DNA from 3 places in the Erwinia pyri genome. Region 2 is predicted to be linked to each of the others. Evidence: predicted binding sites of a transcription regulator. Region 2 holds the regulator's gene; each other region holds the start of a gene.
The links. Region 2 encodes PhoB, which activates phosphate uptake and scavenging genes when phosphate is short. Its sites were predicted from a motif close to CTGTCATAAAACTGNCNNAT; they were not measured.
Positions count from the first base shown of each region.

Region 1 (7,354 bases), 890 kb from region 2:
GCGTTACGAATCGTCCTGATCTTCCCATGCTTTGGCACGGGAAACCGCTTTCTTCCAGCCTGCGTAACGATAATTACGCTCGGTGGTTTCAATGCTCGGACGGAATTCGCGCTCAATGACCGCTTTAGCACGAACTTCATCCAGATCGTTCCAGAAGCCGACCGCAAGGCCCGCCAGATAGGCGGAACCCAGCGCGGTTACTTCCAGCACTTCCGGACGCTCAACGCGCGCGCCCAGGATATCGGACTGGAACTGCATCAGGAAGTTGTTCGCTACCGCGCCGCCATCCACACGCAGGGATTGCAGGCGAGTGTTTGCATCAATCTGCATCGCTTCCAGCACGTCACGCGTCTGGAAAGCAATGGACTCCAGCGTTGCGCGAATAATGTGGTTAGCATTTGCGCCGCGCGTCAGGCCGAAGATGGCGCCACGCGCATAGGGGTCCCAGTAGGGCGCGCCCAGACCGGTGAAAGCAGGAACCATGTAGACGCCGTTGCTGTCTTTCACTTTGCTGGCGAAATATTCGGAGTCGGTAGCATCACCGATCAGCTTCATTTCATCACGCAGCCACTGAATAGAGGCGCCGCCGATAAACACCGCACCTTCCAGCGCATAGTTCACTTCACCACGTGGACCACAGGCAATGGTGGTCAGCAGGCCGTTGGTGGAGGTGACCGCTTCGGTGCCGGTGTTCATCAACATAAAGCAACCGGTGCCGTAAGTGTTCTTCGCCATGCCAGGCTCCACGCAGAGCTGGCCATAGAGCGCAGCCTGCTGGTCACCAGCAATCCCGGCGATAGGAATACGCGTACCGCCTTTACCACCAATGTTAGTCTGACCGTACACTTCTGAAGAGGATTTCACTTCTGGCAGCATTTCACGCGGGATATCCAGGATATCCAGCATACGCTGATCCCACTCCAGCTTGTGGATGTTGAACATCATGGTACGTGAGGCGTTGGTGTAGTCGGTGATGTGCACCCGTCCCTGCGTCATTTTCCATACCAGCCAGGAGTCGACGGTACCGAACAGCAGTTCACCGCGTTTCGCGCGTTCACGAGAGCCTTCAACATGATCCAGGATCCACTTAACCTTGGTGCCGGAGAAGTAGGGGTTGATGACCAGACCGGTGGTGTGCTGGATATACTCCTCCAGACCTTCTCTTTTCAGCTTCGCACAGTAGTCAGCGGTGCGTGGATCCTGCCAGACGATAGCGTTATAAATCGGTTTGCCGGTCTCTTTATCCCAGACAATGGCCGTTTCACGCTGGTTGGTGATACCAATAGCGGCAATCTCATCAGAGCGAATATCGGCATGCGCCAGCACTTCTACCAGTGTGGAGCTTTGCGAGGCCCAGATATCCATCGGGTCATGCTCAACCCAGCCAGCTTTAGGATAAATTTGCTGAAATTCGCGCTGGGAGACCGCCACGATGTTGGAATCATGGTCCAGGATTACTGCACGAGAGCTGGTAGTCCCCTGGTCGAGCGCGACGATATATTTTTTTTCTGTGGTCATAATTCATTCCTGATGGTGAAAAGGGTTAACACTTACGCTTTGCGCTGCTCAGCACGCGCTATCGTCTTCTCATCTTTCTTTACAACGGTGGCACCAGGCAGATTACGGGCTATCAGAGTGCGGTAGCCAAATGCACCCACGCTGGCACCAACAATCGGGCCAAAGATCGGCACGAGGAAATAAGGGATATCACGGCCACCGGTAAAGGCGACGTTACCCCAGCCTGCCAGCCAGGCAAAGAGCTTTGGTCCGAAATCACGGGCCGGGTTAAGAGCAAAGCCGGTCAGTGGACCCATAGCCCCGCCGATAATCGCAATCAGCAGGCCAATCAGCAGAGGGGCCATCGGGCCACGAGGCAGGCCGTTACCGTCGTCGGTCAGCGCCATAATCAGGCCCATCATCACGGCGGTGATCACCGCTTCAACGATGAAAGCCTGGCCAACGCTGATATGCGGATTAGGATAGGTGGAGAAAATTCCGGCCAGGTCGAGGCTCTCTACCGTGCCACGGACCATCTGATGGGACTGTTCATAATCCAGGAACAGGTTGTAGTAGAGGCCATACACCAACGCTGCAGAGCAGAATGCTCCGGCTACCTGAGCAAGGATATAGGGCACCACTTTACGGCCATCGAAGTTGGCAAACAGGCAGAGCGCAAGCGTTACTGCCGGGTTAAGATGCGCACCAGAGATGGCGGCGCTGAGATAAATTGCCATTGCAACGGCAATACCCCAGACGATACTGATTTCCCACTGTCCAAAACTTGCGCCTGCCAGTTTCATAGCGGCGACACAGCCGGCACCAAAGAAAATAATGGTGGCGACACCGAGGAATTCGGCGATGCACTGCCCTTTGAGCGTGCTTGTTGCAGTCTGACTCATGATGACATTTCCTGAAGGCGAGGTTAAATGTTGTAGTGCGCTTTTTTTCTCATTCCGTGAGCCGCCCAAATCTAATGTAGGGCTGATGTAAATTTATCGTTAACGAGCATAAACGAGAAATAGCGAAATCAAAAGTTGTGTGCTGTGTCATAAAAATGAGCGTTTTCGCGCCTTTTTGCTTTCATGAAACACCATTTCACTTTTCGTTTAAGCAGGTTTTTGTCGAAAACCATTAACCATAACCTTACTTTTTAAGTGGCTAATGTTACGCATACCAGGTCTATGCTGAAAATTGTTACAGACTGCACCCTGTGTGGGTTCGCCGCTGGACTTGGCGGGCTGCTCTACTTACAATCGGATAATCGTTGTTATCCGTGGAATGCCGGTTTACCCCTTCATGATCTGCGGCTGGCAATATCAACGGGTTGCGATTAGAAGAGGTTATTTATAATGTCATTTGAAGTGTTTGAGAAACTGGAAGCGAAAGTACAGCAGGCGATTGATACCATCACGCTGCTGCAGATGGAAATTGAAGAGCTGAAAGAGCAGAACAACAATCTGAATCAGCAGGTTCAACAGGCTGCGGGAAACAGTGATTCTCTGGTGCGTGAAAATCAGCACCTGAAAGAAGAGCAGCATGTCTGGCAGGAGCGTCTGCGTGCGCTGCTGGGAAAAATGGAAGAGGTTTAAACCTCTGATGAGAAACGGGTGCCAGCGGCACCCGTTTTTTTATTCGATATCCAGTGGATCTTCAGAAAGGATGATGCCGGTGTTATCGGCATAGAGATGGTCGCCGGAGAAAAAGGTGACGCCACCAAAATTGACGCGGATGTCGCTTTCGCCAATGCCTTCGCCCGCAGCGCCGACCGGAATAGCGGCAATGGCCTGAATACCAATATCCAGCTCTTCCAGATCGTCAACCTGACGTACGGAACCGTAAACTACAATGCCTTCCCACTCGTTCTGCATCGCCACTCTGGCCAGTGCCGCATCGATCAGGGCACGACGGACCGATCCTCCACCATCCACCAGCAGCACGCGACCGCGACCGTTCTCCTCCAGCAGATCGTACAACAGCCCGTTGTCCTCGAAACATTTTACCGTGATGATTTGCCCGCCAAACGAGGTACGGCCACCGAAGTTTGAAAAGAGCGGTTCAACGACATTCACATCTTCATGGTAAATGTCGCAGAGTTCAGAAGTATCATATTTCATAAGGGGTTTCGTCTGTTTGCCACAGGAACCTTAAGTATATCGCTTTCTCGCCGCTGTTGGCAAAATCATCAATTGTTAAAAGTTGCGATGAGTCAAACACATCGCACTTAATTGAGCAGCAGGCCAAGCGAAAAAAGCAGGTTAAGCAGCAGGGCAGATTTAACCGTTTTCTCCAGCATCGGGTGCATGGCGACGGGGGAGGTTTGCTGCATAATGTAGCGGCGATGCCTGAGCAGCAGCGGCGCGGCCAGCAGAAACAGCCAGCCGGCAGAATTCAGCGAACTCATCATGGCAAACAGGGCACAGCAGAGCAGTGCGCCCGCCAGCAGCAGAGAGTGGTAGCGTCTGGCATTGATCGCGCCTAAACGCACGGCCAGCGTATATTTTCCGTTTTGCCGATCGCTGTCGATATCGCGCATATTATTGACGTTGAGCACCGCCACAGCCATCAGCCCGCAGGCGGTAGCGGGCAAAAACAGCATCAGCGGCAGGTTATGCGCCTGAAGATAATAACTCCCGGTTACGCCCAGCCAGCCAAAGAAGATCAGCACGGAAGCATCCCCCAGCCCGAGATAGCCATAAGGTTTTTTGCCAACGGTATAGGCGATGGCGGCGACAATTGCGACCGCGCCCAGGCCGATAAACCCTGCTATATCGTTAACTGAGCGGCAGGCCCGGAGGATCAGCATCACGCCCGCTACGATCGTGAGGATCACGTTAAAAATCAGGGCAATGCGCATCTGCTGCTGAGTGATGGCGCCTTTCTGCATGCCGCGTAACGGGCCAAGCCGGTCAGGCGTGTCGCTGCCTTTGATCGCGTCGCCATAATCGTTTGCCAGGTTAGAGAGAATTTGCAGCAGCGCGGTGGTGAGCAAAGCCAGGGCAGCGGTGCCGGGATTAAAATCTCCCTGCCACCAGGCGAGCGAAGAGCCGGTGATCACCGAGGCACAGGCCAGCGGCAGCGTACGCAGGCGCAGGCTCTCAAGCCAGGCACGGGAAGGGGTAAGGGCAGTAAGAGAATGCAGATTGTCCGTCATAACCGCTGGGGCCTTTGCTGAAGGGGATGCATATCGTGACGCTATAGTAGCGTCCGTTTCAGGCCGGAGAGTTATTCCACGTCAACAATAGTGGCCAGCGGGGAGGAAATTCAGGCGTAAAAAAAGGAGGCCGCAGCCTCCTTCTTGCTGTTCTGCAACGCGCCTTACAGAATAAAGCGGCTCAGATCTTCATCAGCAACCAGCTCATCCAGATGCTTGCCAACATACTCTGCATCAATGGTGAAGGACTGGCCGTTCAGGTCGCTGGCATCATAGGAAATATCTTCCATCAGCCGCTCCAGCACCGTGTGCAGACGGCGGGCACCGATATTTTCAGCGGTCTCATTCACCTGCCAGGCGGCGGCGGCAATTTTGCTGATACCATCTTCGGTAAAGCTGATATCCACGCCTTCGGTTTTCATTAACGCTTTGTACTGCACGGTAACGGAGGCGCTTGGCTCGGTCAGGATGCGCTCGAAGTCATGGGTGGTCAGCGCCTGAAGCTCAACGCGGATTGGCAGACGACCCTGCAGCTCCGGGATCAGGTCTGAAGGGCTGGCGACCTGGAACGCGCCCGAGGCGATAAACAGGATGTGATCGGTTTTCACCATGCCGTGCTTGGTGGAGACGGTGCAGCCTTCAACCAGTGGCAGCAGGTCACGCTGAACGCCTTCGCGCGACACATCCGGGCCGGAACTCTCACCGCGCTTACAGACTTTATCGATCTCATCAATAAAGACGATACCGTGCTGCTCAACCGCGTCGATAGCTTCCTGTTTCAGCTCTTCCGGATTAACCAGCTTGGCCGCTTCTTCTTCAATCAGCAGCTTCATCGCGTCTTTGATTTTCAGCTTACGCGGCTTCTGCTTCTGGTTGCCCAGGTTCTGGAACATCGACTGCAGCTGGCTGGTCATCTCTTCCATACCCGGCGGAGACATGATCTCTACGCCCATCGATGAGGCGGCCAGATCGATCTCAATCTCTTTCTCGTCCAGCTGGCCTTCGCGCAATTTTTTGCGGAAAGACTGACGCGCGGCAGAGGGCTCAGCCGTTTCTTCAGGCTGGCCCCAGTTGTTCTTGGCAGGCGGGATCAGCACATCCAGAATACGCTCTTCTGCCATCTCTTCGGCACGGTAGCGGTTTTTTTCAATAGCCTGTGAACGGACCATTTTCAGCGCAGAGTCGGTAAGATCGCGGATGATGGAATCCACCTCTTTCCCCACGTAGCCCACTTCCGTGAACTTGGTCGCTTCCACTTTAATAAACGGCGCATTGGCCAGTTTTGCCAGGCGGCGGGCAATTTCAGTTTTACCCACGCCGGTTGGGCCAATCATCAAAATATTTTTCGGCGTCACTTCGTGACGCAGCTCTTCATCAAGCTGCATACGGCGCCAGCGGTTGCGCAGGGCGATCGCCACCGCACGCTTGGCATTATCCTGGCCAATAATAAAACGGTTCAGCTCGCTGACGATCTCGCGCGGAGTCATTTCGGACATAATTGGGATCCTTACGCTTTAGACGGTAATTCTTCGATGGTGAGATTGTGGTTGGTATAGATGCAGATGTCGCCTGCAATACCCAGCGCTTTTTCAACGATGTCGCGTGCGCCGATCTCGGTGTTTTCCAACAGCGCCCGGGCGGCTGCCTGTGCGTAAGGACCACCGGAACCAATGGCAATTAAATCGTTTTCCGGCTGAATGACGTCGCCATTCCCGGTAATAATCAGAGAGGCGTTTTCATCAGCAACCGCCAGCAGCGCTTCCAGCTTGCGCAGCATACGGTCCGTACGCCAGTCTTTCGCCAGCTCCACGGCGGCTTTCACCAGATGACCCTGATGCATTTCCAGCTTGCGTTCGAAAAGTTCAAACAGCGTAAAGGCATCTGCAGTCCCGCCAGCAAAACCGGCAATGACTTTGTCATTATAGAGACGACGCACTTTTTTGACGTTGCCCTTCATTACGGTGTTGCCGAGGGTAGCCTGGCCATCACCGCCAATTACTACCTGGCCGTTGCGTCGTACACTTACAATTGTTGTCACGGGCAGACCCCTTGTTGCAGTCAGTAGATATCCCCGCAGTCCACCTGCGGGGCATTGATGCAATCAGATATGGGGCAGCTTTGAGGGGTTTCAACCCCCGGTAGCGAGAGGAATACAATTTGAGTGGCCGGAGCCACGCAGGCGTTTCAGCGTGCTCTCTGCGGAGGCGCGGCTGTTATAGGGGCCGATAACCACGCGATTCCAGCCACCGCCGGTAGTGATGCGGCTTTCAAATCCTTCAAAGGCGAGCTGGGCGCGGATCGATTCGGCCTGATCGGTTCCTTTAAAGGAGCCGCACTGCACCATCCAGCGCTGGGATTTCTCCGCCTCTTTCTCTTTCGGCTTACTCTCTGCTTTAGGCTGCTGAGCCGTCTGCGTTGCGGGCTGCGTCGGCGCCTGTTTTACCGGCGCGCGGGTGACTGGCGCTGGCGTGACCGGCGCTGGCCGGGTGGTTTGCGGCTGCTGCTGCGGCATACGCGACTGCTGCTGCAGCTGAGACTGCTGCTGCTGGCGCTGTAACGTCTGCTGGCGCTGGGCAGGCGTCTGCTCATTCCACGGCACTTCATTCAGCTGCGTGGGCTGCTGACGCATATCAGACTGCATCTGTTCCAGCAGCTGGCGCTGTTCATCGGTCAGCTGCGTCTGGGAGTGCACTTCACCGCCGG
Region 1 covers NZ_CP132353.1:4,348,624-4,355,977, reverse strand. The annotation lists gene glpK (glycerol kinase GlpK) at 4-1,518, opposite strand; gene Q3V30_RS20605 (MIP/aquaporin family protein) at 1,551-2,399, opposite strand; gene zapB (cell division protein ZapB) at 2,850-3,089, shown strand; gene rraA (ribonuclease E activity regulator RraA) at 3,129-3,614, opposite strand; gene Q3V30_RS20590 (1,4-dihydroxy-2-naphthoate polyprenyltransferase) at 3,722-4,651, opposite strand; gene hslU (ATP-dependent protease ATPase subunit HslU) at 4,816-6,147, opposite strand; gene hslV (ATP-dependent protease subunit HslV) at 6,159-6,689, opposite strand; gene ftsN (cell division protein FtsN) at 6,780-7,354, opposite strand, start outside.
Region 1: the regulator PhoB is predicted to act here: its motif matches at 2,544-2,563, upstream of Q3V30_RS20605 (MIP/aquaporin family protein).

Region 2 (7,354 bases):
GCTGGCTCTGCCTGGGTGAGACGGGAGAGTTCTGCACCATCCTGCTGCCAGGCGATTTCCGCCTGCTGGCTGGCCTGTTCCGCGCCTTTCACGGCCTGCTGGGCAGCCTGATACTGCTGCTGCCACTGCCATAAAAAATGGTGCCGCTGATGTTGCGAAGTAAGCACCTGCTCCGCTGTGATCAGTTCATCCAATTGGGTTGTGAGTTGTAAGAGCTGCTGCTCTTCCAGCAAGGCCATGCCGCTCGCCTGCGCGCGCAGGGTATCCAGCGCCGCTTTAGCCGTTTTATGGCGTTCAAACACGCTGGCGGAGAGACGGCCATAAATTTCGGTGCCGGTCAGCTCTTCAAGCAGCTCCGCGCGGCTGTTGGCGTCGGCGTTCAGAAACGCCGCAAATTGTCCCTGTGACAGCATCATCGACTTGGTAAAGCGCTCAAAGTCCAGGCCGGTGAGGGCGGTCAGCATCTCCAGCTTATCCTTGACCTTGTCGGCAACGATTTTATTGTCTTCGCAGCGGGCCAGCTCTACGCGCGGCGCCTGCAGGTTACCCTCTACTGCGCCACGCGCCCGGTTCTGGCTCCAGAATGCCCGCCAGGCCACCCCTTTTACCTCAAATTCAACCTCTGCCAGACATTCGGAGGTGTCACGCGTCATCAGATCGTTCTGCGACTGCGAGAGCTTACCCAGCCTTGAGGTCTCGTGATAAAGCGCCAGGCAGATGGCGTCGAGCAGTGTGGTTTTGCCCGCGCCCGTAGGCCCGGTAATGGCAAACAGGCCATTGCTGGCGAAAGGTTCGGCGGTGAAGTCGATCTTCCACTCCCCCTTCAGGGAGTTGAGATTTTTAAAACGCAGCGTCAGGATCTTCATGCCTGCTCCTCATCATCTATCTCGGCCAGCGTCTGTTTAAACAGCGTGGTAGCGCGAGCCAGCCGTTCCGGATCCTCATGCTCCTCAAGCGCCAGTCGGCGACTGAACACCTCCTGCGCGCTCAGCTCGCTCAGCGTCTCATTATTCTGACGGTTAATGACCTGCTCACGCTGCTCCCGGCTGCGACGCAGTAGCACCACCTCCACAGGCAGCTGCTCCGTCAGCTCCTGAATACGACGCTGCAGATCGTTCAGCCAGGCATGGGTGGAAATTTCGATATCGAGCCACACGGTTTTGCCATCTTCACGCGGCAGGATCGCCGCAAGCTGCTGCTCAATCTCTTCCAGCGAGCCTTTGATCATCTGCATGGGCTGAAAGAGCGGGATCGGCAACGCTTCAACGTTACTGAGCCTGCCTTCGGCAAAATCGACCAGAAAGACGCTTTTCTCACGGCCCAGCTCATCAAAGCTGAGCGGAATAGGGGAGCCGCTGTAGCGGATATGATCGCTGTCAGCAATGCGTTGCGCACGATGGATATGCCCCAGCGCAATGTAGTCTGCTGGCGGAAAAGCCTGCGCCGGAAAGGCATCAAGCGTGCCGATGTAGATATCCCTGACCGCATCACTTTTGGTGACGCCAACGGTGGTCAGATGGCCGGTGGCGATAATGGGGAGCGGCAGATTATGCTGTTCACGCACTACCAGTGCCGCCTGCCAACAGCGCTGGTAGTGCTGGGTTATCGCCTCCAGCAGCGTCAGCTGTTTTTCCCGCCCAGACTGGCCTGCCCTGCTGAGGGTAATGTCGCGCGGCCGCAGGAAAGGGATCGCACAGAGCAGCGCGCCGGGCTTGCCTTCGCGCGTGTTGAGCATCAGCACCTGCTGCGCGGGATCGTCACTGGCTGCGGCAATTACCCGGGTATTAAGACAGGCGAGCAGCTCGCGGGATTCGTTCAGCGTGGCCACAGAGTCATGATTTCCCCCCAGCACCACCAGCTCACAGCCGGTTTGCTGCAGCTTCACCACAAAACGGTTGTAGAGTTCACGTGCATAACTGGGCGGCGAACCCGTATCGAAGATATCACCCGCAACGATAATGGCGTCCACCTGCTTTTCCACCGCCTGTTCCAGCAGCCAGTCAATAAAAGCCTGATGTTCCGGAGCGCGGCTTTTGGTGTAAAAGAACTGGCCCAGATGCCAGTCTGACGTGTGGAGTATTCGCATGGGATCCCTCTGAGGCGCAAAGCAGTGCCGACGATTATAAACAGCCCTGCGCAAAACCCCAGCCGCTACCTTCATAAAAGTGTTATAAATCGGCGGGCTGGGGGCTCTTTTTTTCATAAAACTGTCATAAAACTGACGCATAATGGCGCCGCATATCCAGTGGCATTCCGTCACAGTAGCAGGAGCAATAATGGCTAAGCGCATTCTGGTAGTCGAAGATGAAGCCCCAATCCGTGAGATGTTGTGTTTCGTTCTGGAGCAAAATGACTATCAACCGATAGAAGCGGAAGATTATGACAGTGCGGTCAGTATGCTTATCGAACCCTGGCCTGATTTGATCCTGCTGGACTGGATGCTGCCGGGAGGATCGGGCATTCAGTTTATTAAGCACCTGAAGCGTGAAGCGATGACCCGGGAGATCCCAGTGATGATGCTCACGGCGCGTGGCGAAGAAGAGGATCGCGTTCGCGGTCTGGAAGTGGGGGCCGACGACTATATTACCAAGCCATTTTCGCCGAAAGAGCTGGTGGCGCGGATTAAAGCGGTGATGCGCCGCATCTCGCCAATGGCGGTGGAAGAGGTTATTGAAATACAGGGATTGAGCCTCGATCCCTCTTCGCACCGCGTGATGTCTGAGACTCAGCCGCTGGAGATGGGGCCGACAGAGTACAAGCTGCTGCACTTCTTTATGACGCACCCGGAGCGGGTCTACAGCCGCGAGCAGTTGCTTAATCATGTGTGGGGCACTAACGTGTACGTCGAAGATCGTACCGTTGACGTCCATATTCGCCGCTTACGCAAGGCGCTGGAACTGACCGGGCACGATCGCATGGTGCAGACGGTTCGCGGAACAGGTTACCGTTTCTCTGCACGTTACTGATCGTTCGCACTGGAGCCTTTACCGTGTTGGAACGCCTCTCCTGGAAGAGACTGCTGCTGGAGCTGCTGCTGGCCTGCCTGCCTGCCCTGATTTTGGGGCTGCTGGTAGGCTACCTGCCCTGGCTGCTGCTGATCGCCGTGTTGGCCGTAATGGGCTGGCACTTCGCTAATTTACTCCGTTTGTCCCACTGGCTCTGGATCGATCGCAGCATGACGCCGCCAGCCGGTCGCGGAAGTTGGGAGCCGCTCTTTTATGGCCTCTACCAGATGCAGGCGAGAAATCGTCGGCGTCGGCGCGAGCTTGGCCATCTGATTAAGCGTTTCCGCAGCGGAGCGGAGTCGCTGCCCGATGCCGTGGTACTGACCACCGAAGAGGGAACCATCTTCTGGTGCAACGGGCTGGCGCAACAGATGCTGGGGCTGCGCTGGCCGGAGGATAACGGTCAGAACATCCTTAACCTGCTTCGTTACCCCGAATTTACCCGCTACCTCCGCCAGCGCGATTTTACCCGACCGTTGACCCTGGTGCTTAACAGCCATCGCCATCTTGAATTCCGCGTGATGCCCTATTCAGAAGGGCAGTGGCTGCTGGTGGCGCGCGACGTGACGCAGATGCATCAGCTGGAAGGCGCCCGCCGTAACTTCTTCGCCAACGTCAGCCATGAGCTGCGCACGCCGTTAACGGTGCTGCAGGGCTACCTGGAGATGATGAATGACTCCGTCATGGAGGGGCCGCTGCGGGATAAAGCGCTGCATACGATGCAGGAGCAGACCCGCCGCATGGATGGGCTGGTTAAACAGCTGCTGACGCTCTCCCGTATTGAAGCCGCGCCAGCGCTCGATCTGCAGGAAAAAGTCGACGTGCCGTTAATGCTGAAGCTGTTGCAGCGTGAAGCAGAAACCTTGAGCCAGGGGCGGCACGAAATCCATTTCCACAGCGATCAACATCTGCGGGTTTTCGGCAACGACGAGCAGCTGCGAAGCGCCATCTCCAACCTCGTTTATAACTCGGTTAACCACACGCCGCCCGGTACACGCATTGATATCAGCTGGCAGCAAACCCCGCAGGGCGCGCTGTTCAGGGTGAAGGATAATGGTCCGGGCATTTCGCCTGAACATATTCCCCGCCTGACGGAACGTTTTTATCGCGTGGATAAAGCGCGTTCACGGCAAACCGGCGGCAGCGGGCTTGGCCTGGCCATTGTGAAACACGCGTTGAGTCACCATAACGCCCGTCTCGATATCACCAGCGAGCCGGGCGTGGCGACCTGTTTCAGCTTCATCCTGCCGCCAAGGTTGATTGTCAGCCGCGAGTTGGCTCAGAATGCGGTTCGTTGATCGAACCGGATACCTGAGATGAAAAAGCTGTTTCTGCTCGCCCTGACCTGTTTCAGCCTGATGGCGCAGGCCGAAGAGGGGATGCTGGCCGGGAATCTGACCAGCGTCGGCTCAGATACGCTCGGCAATCTGATGACGCTGTGGGGCGAGAGTTTCAACCGACAATATCCCGGCGTGAATGTGCAGGTTCAGGCAGCCGGCTCCTCTACTGCGCCTACCGCCCTCGCTGCAGGCGCGGCACAGATCGGCGCGATGAGCCGTCCCATGCAGGCTGTGGAGCGCCAGCTGTTTGAAGCGCGCTATGGTTATCCGCCGCTGGCTGTGCCGGTGGCTATGGATGCGCTGGTGGTGGTGGTGAATCAGGACAACCCCTTGCAGGGGCTTAACACCAAACAGCTCGATGCCATTTTCTCTGTGACCCGCCGCTGCGGAGCCGCTGCGGCCATCAATCACTGGGGCGATCTCAACCTGACACAATCCGGCTGGCCTGAACGTCCGCTGCAACGCTTTGGCCGTAATTCCGCTTCCGGCACCTGGGGTTTCTTCAAGCAGCAGGCGCTCTGTAACGGTGATTTCCGCAATGATGTCAGCGAGTATCCGGGTTCCGCGGCCGTGGTGCAGGCCGTGGCCGACACGCTGAATGCCATTGGTTATGCCAGTATGGGGATCCACCTCTCCGGCGTAAAAACGCTGCCGGTATCTCGTGACGGAACGGCGTGGATTGCGCCAAATGCAGAGACTATTCGCAGCGGTAGCTATCCCTATGCGCGTAAGCTTTATCTTTATGTTAATAAACCGCCCGGTAAACCGCTGGAGCCGATTGCGGCTGCTTTCCTTCAGCACGTGCTTTCCGATCGGGGCCAGGCGTGGGTGACTCAGGCGGGTTATCTGCCTCTCTCTGACCAGCAGCGTCGCGAGGCGCGTCTGCTGCTGGATGCCAAATAAGTGAGCACCAACATGAATTTTTTTCATGCATGATGAAATTTCCTCGGTTGCAGCTGAATCTTTCTCATGACACTCTGTATCACAGCCATATAGACATCCAGAAGTCTACATATAACGAATCGTGATAATTTCGCCGGTAAATTACAATCGGCGTGCCAGGAGTGACATACCATGCAGAGAGATTCAGCCCAGTATCGTGCCGAAGTGGTCGGCAGCTTCCTTCGCCCTGCAGCCATCAAACAGGCTCGCGAGCAGTTCCAGGCGGGTGAGATCGATGCTGTTGCGCTTAAGCGCATCGAAGACGAAGCCATTCGTGATGTGGTCACACACCAGCGCGCCTGCGGGCTGAAAGTGGTGACGGACGGTGAATTCCGTCGCGCCTGGTGGCACTTTGACTTCTTCGACGGTCTGGAAGGAGTGGAGCGCTACGAGTCTGAGCAGGGCATTCAGTTTAACGGTGTGCAGACCAAAGCACACAGCATCCGCGTTACCGGCAAACTCGGTTTTGGCAAACATCCGATGCTGGAAGATTTCCGTTACCTGAAAAGCATCAGCGGCGACGCCGTGCCGAAGATGACCATTCCCAGCCCAAGCGTGCTGCACTTCCGCGGCGGACGTAAAGCTATCGACGCTGAAGTTTATCCCGATCTTAACGTCTATTTTGACGATCTGGCGCAGACTTACCGTGACGCCATCCAGGCCTTTTACGCCGCAGGCTGCCGCTATCTGCAGTTGGATGACACCGTCTGGGCCTATCTCTGCTCGGAAGATCAGAAGAAACAGATCGTTGAGCGTGGCGAGGATCCGCAAGAGCTGGCGCACATCTATGCGCAGGTGCTGAACAAAGCGATCGAAGGTAAGCCGGACGATCTGACCATTGGTCTGCATGTCTGTCGCGGCAACTTCCGCTCCACCTGGATCTCTGAAGGGGGCTATGAGCCGGTAGCGGAAATTCTGTTTGGCACCGTCAATATCGACGCCTTCTTCCTGGAATATGATAACGAGCGTTCTGGTGGTTTCGAACCGCTGCGCTTCATCAAGCCTGGCAAACAGCAGGTAGTATTGGGTCTGATCACCACCAAAAATGGCGAGCTGGAAAACCCGGAAACCGTGAAACAGCGCATCGCTGAAGCGGCGCAGTATGTCAGTCTTGATCAGATCTGCCTCAGCCCACAGTGTGGTTTTGCCTCAACGGAAGAGGGCAACAGCCTGAGCGAAGAGCAGCAGTGGGCCAAGCTGCGTCTGGTAGTGGATATCGCTAAACAAGTCTGGTAACGCGGCGTTACTCTGTGCAAAAGGCGCGACTATTCGCGCCTTTCGTGCATCTTTGCCTCTCTCCATGCAGAAAATAACCCCGCATCGCGCGGAAAAAATACAAATCATGTAAGGCATCCAGCCGATAAACTGAAGTGAATCACTGGATGCAGTAATTTTTGCAACATATCACTCTGCTTTTCCGATCGCACCTTGCCTTTCTCCCCTATAAACGGTTTACTTAGCGCCGTTTTTACGTTATCCCCCTGTAAAAAGATCAAAAATCAGCACATATCCGCTACCAGAACGACAGCAGGAAAAACATTTCTCCGTATCGCGCGGCGATTCTGGCGTTTTTAGTGCGGGCAGGGTGATAAAGCTGACATCGCGACTTCACTGAACACCAGTACGGGTTAATTTTCTGCTTATGACTAATCGTTTAACTTCCAAAGACATCCTTGCGCTGGGCTTTATGACCTTTGCGCTGTTTGTGGGTGCAGGCAATATTATTTTTCCCCCTATGGTAGGGATTCAGTCTGGCGAACACGTCTGGATTGCCGCCCTGGGCTTCCTGATTACCGCAGTCGGCCTTCCGGTCATTACCGTGATTGCACTGGCACGCGTTGGTGGCGGTATTGATGCGCTGAGCACACCCATCGGCAAAGCGGCGGGTATCGTGCTGGCGACCGTCTGTTACCTGGCCGTCGGGCCGCTCTTCGCCACGCCACGCACGGCGACCGTCTCTTTTGAAGTGGGCCTTGCCCCTTTAACAGGTGAGGGCCCGCTGCCGCTGTTAATCTACAGCCTGGTCTATTTTTCACTTGTGATCGGCATCTCTCTCTATCCGGGCAA
Region 2 covers NZ_CP132353.1:3,462,600-3,469,953, reverse strand. The annotation lists gene Q3V30_RS16490 (AAA family ATPase) at 1-866, opposite strand, end outside; gene sbcD (exonuclease subunit SbcD) at 863-2,086, opposite strand; gene phoB (phosphate response regulator transcription factor PhoB) at 2,277-2,966, shown strand; gene phoR (phosphate regulon sensor histidine kinase PhoR) at 2,990-4,303, shown strand; gene Q3V30_RS16470 (PstS family phosphate ABC transporter substrate-binding protein) at 4,322-5,248, shown strand; gene Q3V30_RS16465 (cobalamin-independent methionine synthase II family protein) at 5,420-6,523, shown strand; gene brnQ (branched-chain amino acid transport system II carrier protein) at 6,930-7,354, shown strand, end outside.

Region 3 (7,354 bases), 1.3 Mb from region 2:
CGCAAAGCGCTGCTTGGCCGTTGGGATAAAGAGATCGGCTCCAGCGCACAGTAATTCTGCCCTTTTAACGTAACTGCGGTGGCCTGCGCCTGATGTCCGCCTGCCTGAACCAGGTCGAGGTGATAGATGAATGCAAATAACCGGCGATTAGTTATCGCGCTGGCTTTGGGGGCGGTAGCGCTGACGCTACTGCCGTGGTACAGCCTTGAAAACGGCTTCTTCGATTTTAGCTGGCTTGTCACGCTGTGGCGTGATGAAGCCTCCGCGCCTGCTTTATGGCAGATATCACTCTATTCACATGCGTGGCTGGGCGTCATTGTTGGCCTGCTGGCGCTGGCGGCGCTCTGCGGGCTTATGCAACGGAGCGGCTGGCGCAGCGGGTTGCTGCTGACTATTAGCGGCACCGGCGTGCTGTTTATGGTGCTGGAAGGTCACGCCATCGGTTATAGCGGCTGGAACTGGCAGTGGCTGGAAGGTCTGTTCGGGCCGCTGACCCAGGGCCAGCCGGCAATGGGTGCAGGTGCGCTGCTGATGCTGACCGTTTTTCTGCTGCTGTTCGCTTTTGCGCTGGCAGAGCGCGGCGCGTTGCGCGGTGATGCCTTTGTGGTTGCCGCCATCGTTTTACTGGTCGCCCTGGTCAGCACCTTTGTGCTTTACCCGGTGATAAGTCTGTTTATTGTCTCTGTACAGGATGTTGACGGCAGCTTCAGGCCGGATGGCCTGATCAACAATATGCGCGACCCCTCAATCTGGAGCCTTGCCTGCTTTGCGGGCGGTAACTGCGGCACAGCCTGGCGTACGCTGGCGCTGGCGCTGATGACGGCATCAGGCTCCACGCTGCTTGGACTGGCATTTGCCCTGGCCGCTACGCGTACTGCTTTGCCCTACAAGAAAGCGCTACGCCTGCTGACCATTCTTCCGATTATCACCCCGCCCTTTGTAATTGGCCTGGCTTTGATTCTGCTGTTCGGGCGCTCGGGCGTGGTTACCGCACAGCTGGCAGCGCTGTTTGGCATCGAACCGGGCCGCTGGCTCTATGGCATGACCGGCATCTGGATTGCTCAGGTCCTCTCCTTCACGCCGGTGGCATTTATGGTGCTGATCGGTGTAGTGGAAGGGGTAAGCCCGTCGCTGGAGGAGGCTTCACAAACTCTGCGAGCCAACCGCTGGCGCACTTTTTCCCGCGTTTCGCTGCCGCTCATGGCGCCGGGCCTGGCCAACGCTTTTTTAATCAGTTTTATCGAAAGCATGGCTGATTTCGGCAACCCTATGGTGCTGGGCGGCAGCCACGGCGTCCTCTCTACGGAGATCTTCTTCTCCGTCGTTGGCGCGCAAAACGATCCCAGCCGCGCGGCGGTGCTGGCGATGATCCTGCTGGGCTTTACGTTATGCGCCTTTATTATCCAGCGACTCTGGCTCTCGGGTAAAAATTTCGCCACTGTTACCGGCAAAGGGGATGGCGGCCGTCACACCACGCTGCCAAAACCCCTGCGGGCGGGCATTTACGGGATGGTAATCCCCTGGGGCCTGTTTACGCTGGTGGTCTACGGCATGATCATGGTAGGAGGATTTGTGCAGTCATGGGGACTGGATAACAGCCTGACGCTGGACCACTATATTCGCGCCTTCCGCGTTTCCCTGCAGGATGGGCATCTGCTCTGGAGCGGCGTAGCGTGGAACTCCTTCTGGACCACGCTGGAAATTGCGCTGATTGCCGCTCCGCTCACGGCTGTGGTCGGCTTACTCACCGCATGGCTTATCGTCAGGCAAAAGTTTGCCGGCCGTCAGACCTTTGAGTTCATGCTGATGCTGAGTTTTGCTATTCCCGGCACGGTGATTGGCGTCAGCTACGTGATGGCTTATAACCTGCCGCCGCTGGAGATAACCGGTACGGCGCTGATCCTCGTCGCCTGCTTTGTTTTCCGCAACATGCCGGTGGGCGTCCGTGGCGGCATCGCCGCTATGAGCCAGCTGGATAAAAGCCTGGATGAAGCCTCGCTGACGCTGGGTGCCAACAGCTTCCGCACGCTGACCAGAGTTATTCTGCCCTTGCTGAAACCCGCCATCAGCGCCGCGCTGGTCTACGCCTTTGTTCGCGCCATTACCTCTATCAGCGCCGTGATCTTTCTGGTCAGCGCCCAGTACAACATGGCCACCTCTTACATTGTCGGGCTGGTGGAAAACGGCGAGTACGGCGTAGCGATTGCTTACTCATCCGTTTTGATTGTGGTGATGCTGGCGATCATCGCCCTCTTCCAGCTGCTGGTCGGCGAGCGGCGCTTACGCCGCACGGCCGCCCTTATCCCGGCCACTGTTGTTCCTCTTTCCCGGAAACCGTTAATACAGGAGAACGCCCTATGAGCATCGTTACCGCAGGAACAGTGGTGTTTGAGCAGGTTTCCAAGCGCTTCGCCGGTTTTGACGCTATACCCGATCTTTCATTAACCGTGGAGGCGGGCACGCTGGTGACCCTTCTCGGCCCTTCGGGCTGCGGTAAAACCACCACCCTGCGCTTGCTGGCCGGGCTGGAGCACCCCACATCAGGGCGTATCCTGATTGGCGGTAAAGAGGTCACGCATCTTCCCGCCAACGAGCGCGACGTAGCGATGGTGTTTCAGTCTTATGCGCTGTTTCCTCATATGTCAGCCCTGGAAAATGTTATGTACGGACTGCTGTCGGGCGGCCTGCGTAAGCGGGAAGCGCAGGATCGCGCCAGAGAGGGACTAAAGCTGGTCGGGCTGGAGCAGCAGGGAAACCGGCTGCCGTCAGAGCTTTCCGGCGGGCAGCAGCAGCGTATCGCCGTGGCGCGTGCGCTGGTGCTGGAGCCGCAGGTACTGTTGCTGGATGAGCCGCTTTCAAATCTGGATGAGCGTCTGCGCCGTCGCGTACGCACCGATATTCGCGACCTGCAGCAGCGGCTGGGCTTTACCGCCGTCTACGTCACCCATGACCAGGAAGAGGCGCTGGCGGTCTCCGATAAAATTATCGTGATGAAGGAGGGCGAAATTGCACAGCAGGGCGCGCCCGATACGCTCTACCACTCGCCAAACTCGGTATTTATTGCCGACTTTATGGGAGAAGCTAATATTCTGCCCTGTGAAGTTGACACCACAGACGGCGAGTACGCCCAGGTAAGCGTGGGCAACCAGCGCTATCGGGTACGCAGCAGTGGCGCGAAACCGGGTAAAGCGCAGCTTTCCATAAGACCCCAATATATTACGCTCAACTCAGGCGGCGCAGGAGCGCTGGCAGGGCAAATCGTGCATGCAACCTGGCTGGGTGACCATATCGAATATGAAGTCAGTACGCCGCTTGGCGCGCTGTTTATTATTGACAGCCAGATGGAGCAGATATTACCGCTGGCTGCCCACGTCAATGTGGATTTCAAACCGCAGGGCCTGGCATTAATCGCCTCTTAACGTTCGCTACTCTGGAGAAAAGTATGACCGGAACAGAAGATCACGCGCTACTGGCGCGCCTTGCACTGGCAGAAGAAACGGCGCGGGCCGCAGGCCAGCTGGCATTAAGCTGGTTTAATCAGCGCGACAGCCTGATTGTGGAAACTAAAAAAGATCCTCAGGATGTGGTTTCACAGGCCGACCGTGAAGTTGAGCAGATGATTGACCAGCGTATTCGTCAGGCCTGGGCAGAAGATGGCTTTCTGGGGGAGGAGTCTGGCCTGCAATCCGGTACGTCAGGCTATACGTGGGTGGTGGATCCCATTGACGGCACCAGCCCGTTTCTTAACGGCATGCCGAGCTGGTGCGTATCGATAGCGGTGCTCTTTGAAGGCGAACCGGTTATTGGGGTGATTTATGCCCCCTGCTACGACGAATGTTACGTTGCGGCGTCAGGCATGGGAGCCACCTTAAATGGCCGCAAGTTGCAGGTTGATCCTGCGCGCACCTTGCAAAATCATGTAGTTGGCTTTGGGGCTAACAGTTACGTTTCACCGCAGGCCGTGGGCGAACTGCTGGCGGCGCTGCTGAGCAAAGGCGGGAACTTTATCCGTATCGGCTCCGGCGCACTGATGCTGGCCTGGGTCGCTGCTGGTCGGGTTGTCGGCTATTTCGAACCCTATATGCACGCGTGGGATTGCCTGGCCGGATACTGCCTGGTGAAAGAGGCGGGCGGCTGGTATTTGCCTTTTGATACCGCAGGCGAGCGGCTGACTAAGGGCGCAAAAGTGCTGGCCGTGGCACCGGGCGCGCAACAGGAGTTAAGAGAGATCATGGGCGTGTAAATTCTGCGCCTGAGGCTGGCTCGCTCAGGCGCTCTGCGTTCACTATGGAAAGCTCAAAAAAATCGGGCGTTTAACGTTCGCTTTTACAAAGCCTGAGCACAAGCCCAGGCGGAAGCCCAGGCCCACTGGAAATTATAGCCTCCCAGCCAGCCGGTCACGTCCACCACTTCACCAATGAAGTAGAGGCCGGGCACATCGCGCGCCTCCATGGTCTTGGAGGAGAGCACGCTGGTATCCACTCCACCCAGCGTCACTTCCGCCGTGCGGTAGCCTTCAGTACCGTTAGGCTGCACCCGCCACTGGTGCAACGAGGCAACCAGTTCGCCCTGCTGACGGCTGTTGAGCTGCTTCAGCGTACATTCCGGTACGCTGCCCAGCAGCTGAAGGCACTCCACCAGACGGCGCGGCAGGACTTTTGCCAGCGTGTTTTTCAGGCTCTGATTGGGGTGGGCTTCACGCTCTTCATCAATAAAACTACCGAGTTCGCGCTCAGGGGAAAGGTTGATCGTCACAAACTCGCCAGGCTGCCAGTAGCTCGATAATTGCAGAACTGCCGGACCTGATAACCCACGATGGGTAAACAGCAGCGCCTCTTTAAACAGGGTGCCATCTTCCGCACTTATCACGGAAGGGACGGCAACGCCGGAGAGGGTTTGCAGCTGCTCCAGCAGAGGCTTGTGCAGCGTGAAAGGCACCAACCCGGCGCGGGTAGGAAAGACCTTCAGACCAAACTGCTCTGCAATTTTATAACCAAAAGGCGAGGCGCCCAGACCCGGCATCGAGAGCCCGCCGGAGGCCACCACCAGTTTCTCCGCCTGCACCGTACTGCCGTTCAGCGCCAGCGTATAGCCCGCCTCATCGCGCGCCACGCTCAGCACTTCGCTGCGCAGCCGCAGGGTAACGCTGCCCGCTTCACACTCTTTCAGCAGCAGGTCCACAATCTGCTGGGCGGAATCATCGCAGAACAGCTGGCCCAGCGTCTTTTCATGCCAGGCAATACCGTGACGGTTAACCAGATCAATAAAGTCCCACTGGGTATACCGCGCCAGTGCCGACTTACAGAAATGGGGGTTTTGCGAAAGATAAGCGGCCGGTTCGGTATAGAGGTTGGTAAAATTACAGCGGCCGCCGCCGGACATCAATATTTTACGCCCCGCTTTTTTGCCGTTATCCAGCAGCAGCACTCGCTTGCCCCGCTGCCCCGCTTGCGCTGCGCAGAACAGGCCAGCCGCGCCAGCGCCAATGATGATAACGTCAAACTTTTCCACAACTCGCTCCGGGCTAAAAAACGCTGATTGTAATGACAAGGGGCGGGTGACGCCAGAGTAACAAAAATGTCATCGCTGAAACATTTTGCAACTGAATGATATTTAAGTGAAAGCAGCGCCGATTTTCATCATGCTGACACATTTCTGTCAAAAAAAGTCTATATTTTCCTTTCCCCAGCCGCGTATTCTCGCTGATAATGCGCCGCGTTCATGTCCCCCAAAATGGCTTAACGCTTATGTTACATCTGTTCGCTGGTCTCGATTTTCATACTGGCTTGTTACTGGTACTCGCGCTGCTCTTTGTGCTGTTCTACGAGGCCATCAACGGCTTCCATGATACGGCCAACGCAGTCGCTACTGTGATCTATACCCGGGCAATGCGATCGCAAGTGGCGGTGGTGATGGCTGGGGTGTTCAACTTCTTTGGCGTCCTGCTGGGCGGACTGAGCGTGGCCTATGCCATTGTTCACCTGCTGCCCACCGATCTGCTGCTTAACGTAGGTTCAGCTCATGGCCTTGCCATGGTCTTCTCTATGCTGCTTGCCGCGATCATCTGGAACCTCGGCACCTGGTACTTTGGTCTGCCGGCCTCCAGCTCTCATACCCTTATCGGGGCCATCATCGGTATTGGCCTGACCAACGCACTGATTACCGGCACCTCGGTAGTAGATGCATTAAACATCCCCAAAATGGTCGGCATCTTTATGTCGCTGGTGATTTCACCGATTGTTGGCCTGGTGCTGGCTGGCGGCCTGGTATTTATCCTGCGCCGTTACTGGAGCGGGAACAAAAAGCGCCGCCGTATTCATATGACGCCTGCAGAGCGTGAAAAGATCGACGGCAAAAAGAAGCCGCCGTTCTGGACGCGGATTGCCCTGATTGTCTCTGCTATTGGCGTGAGCTACTCGCACGGTGCCAACGATGGTCAGAAAGGCATTGGTCTGATCATGCTGGTATTGATTGGCGTGGCGCCTGCCGGCTTCGTGGTCAACATGAACTCTACGGGCTACGACATCACCCGCACCCGCGACGCGGTAAACCATCTGGAGCAGTACTATCAGCAGCACGCTGATTCACTGGCCCATATTGTGCAGATGGCGCCGCCTGTGGTGCCAACGCCGGAAGAGGTGCCAGGCGGTCCGAAAGATTTCCATTGCGATGCAGCCCGTGCTCTGCCAGCGATTCAGCAAGCCCAGGGCCTGCTGAACAACCTGCAAAGCTACGATAAGCTGACGGTGGACCAGCGGGCGCAGCTTCGCCGCCTGCTGATGTGCATCTCTGACACTTCAGAAAAAGCGTCGAAACTGCCGGGCGTCACCAGTGACGATCAGCGTTTCCTCAGCAAGCTGAAAGGTGATCTGCTGGGCACGATTGAATATGCTCCGGTCTGGATTATCGTCGCCGTAGCGCTGGCGCTGTCGCTGGGAACCATGGTGGGCTGGCGTCGTGTGGCGACCACTATCGGTGAGAAGATCGGTAAGAAAGGCATGACCTATGCTCAGGGGATGTCCGCGCAGATGACGGCGGCGGTCTCTATCGGCGTGGCGAGTTATACCGGGATGCCGGTTTCAACCACTCACGTCCTCTCCTCTTCCGTTGCCGGCACCATGCTGGTTGATGGCGGCGGCGTTCAGAGCAAAACCATCAAAAATATCCTGCTTGCCTGGATATTTACGCTGCCTATCTCCATCCTGCTTTCAGGATCGCTTTACTGGATCGCGTTGAAATTTGTAGTGTAGTGCCCTCCGGGCAGAGCAAAAGGGCGGGGATATCCCCGCCCTTTTTTGTTTCCGCCGTTTGCTGACTCAATGCCAGATCAGCAGCCCAACCAGACTAATTACCA
Region 3 covers NZ_CP132353.1:280,269-287,622, reverse strand. The annotation lists gene Q3V30_RS01330 (ABC transporter substrate-binding protein) at 1-54, shown strand, start outside; gene Q3V30_RS01325 (ABC transporter permease) at 127-2,361, shown strand; gene Q3V30_RS01320 (ABC transporter ATP-binding protein) at 2,358-3,419, shown strand; gene Q3V30_RS01315 (inositol monophosphatase family protein) at 3,443-4,243, shown strand; gene Q3V30_RS01310 (BaiN/RdsA family NAD(P)/FAD-dependent oxidoreductase) at 4,327-5,511, opposite strand; gene pitA (inorganic phosphate transporter PitA) at 5,748-7,250, shown strand; gene uspB (universal stress protein UspB) at 7,317-7,354, opposite strand, start outside.
Region 3: the regulator PhoB is predicted to act here: its motif matches at 5,634-5,653, upstream of pitA (inorganic phosphate transporter PitA).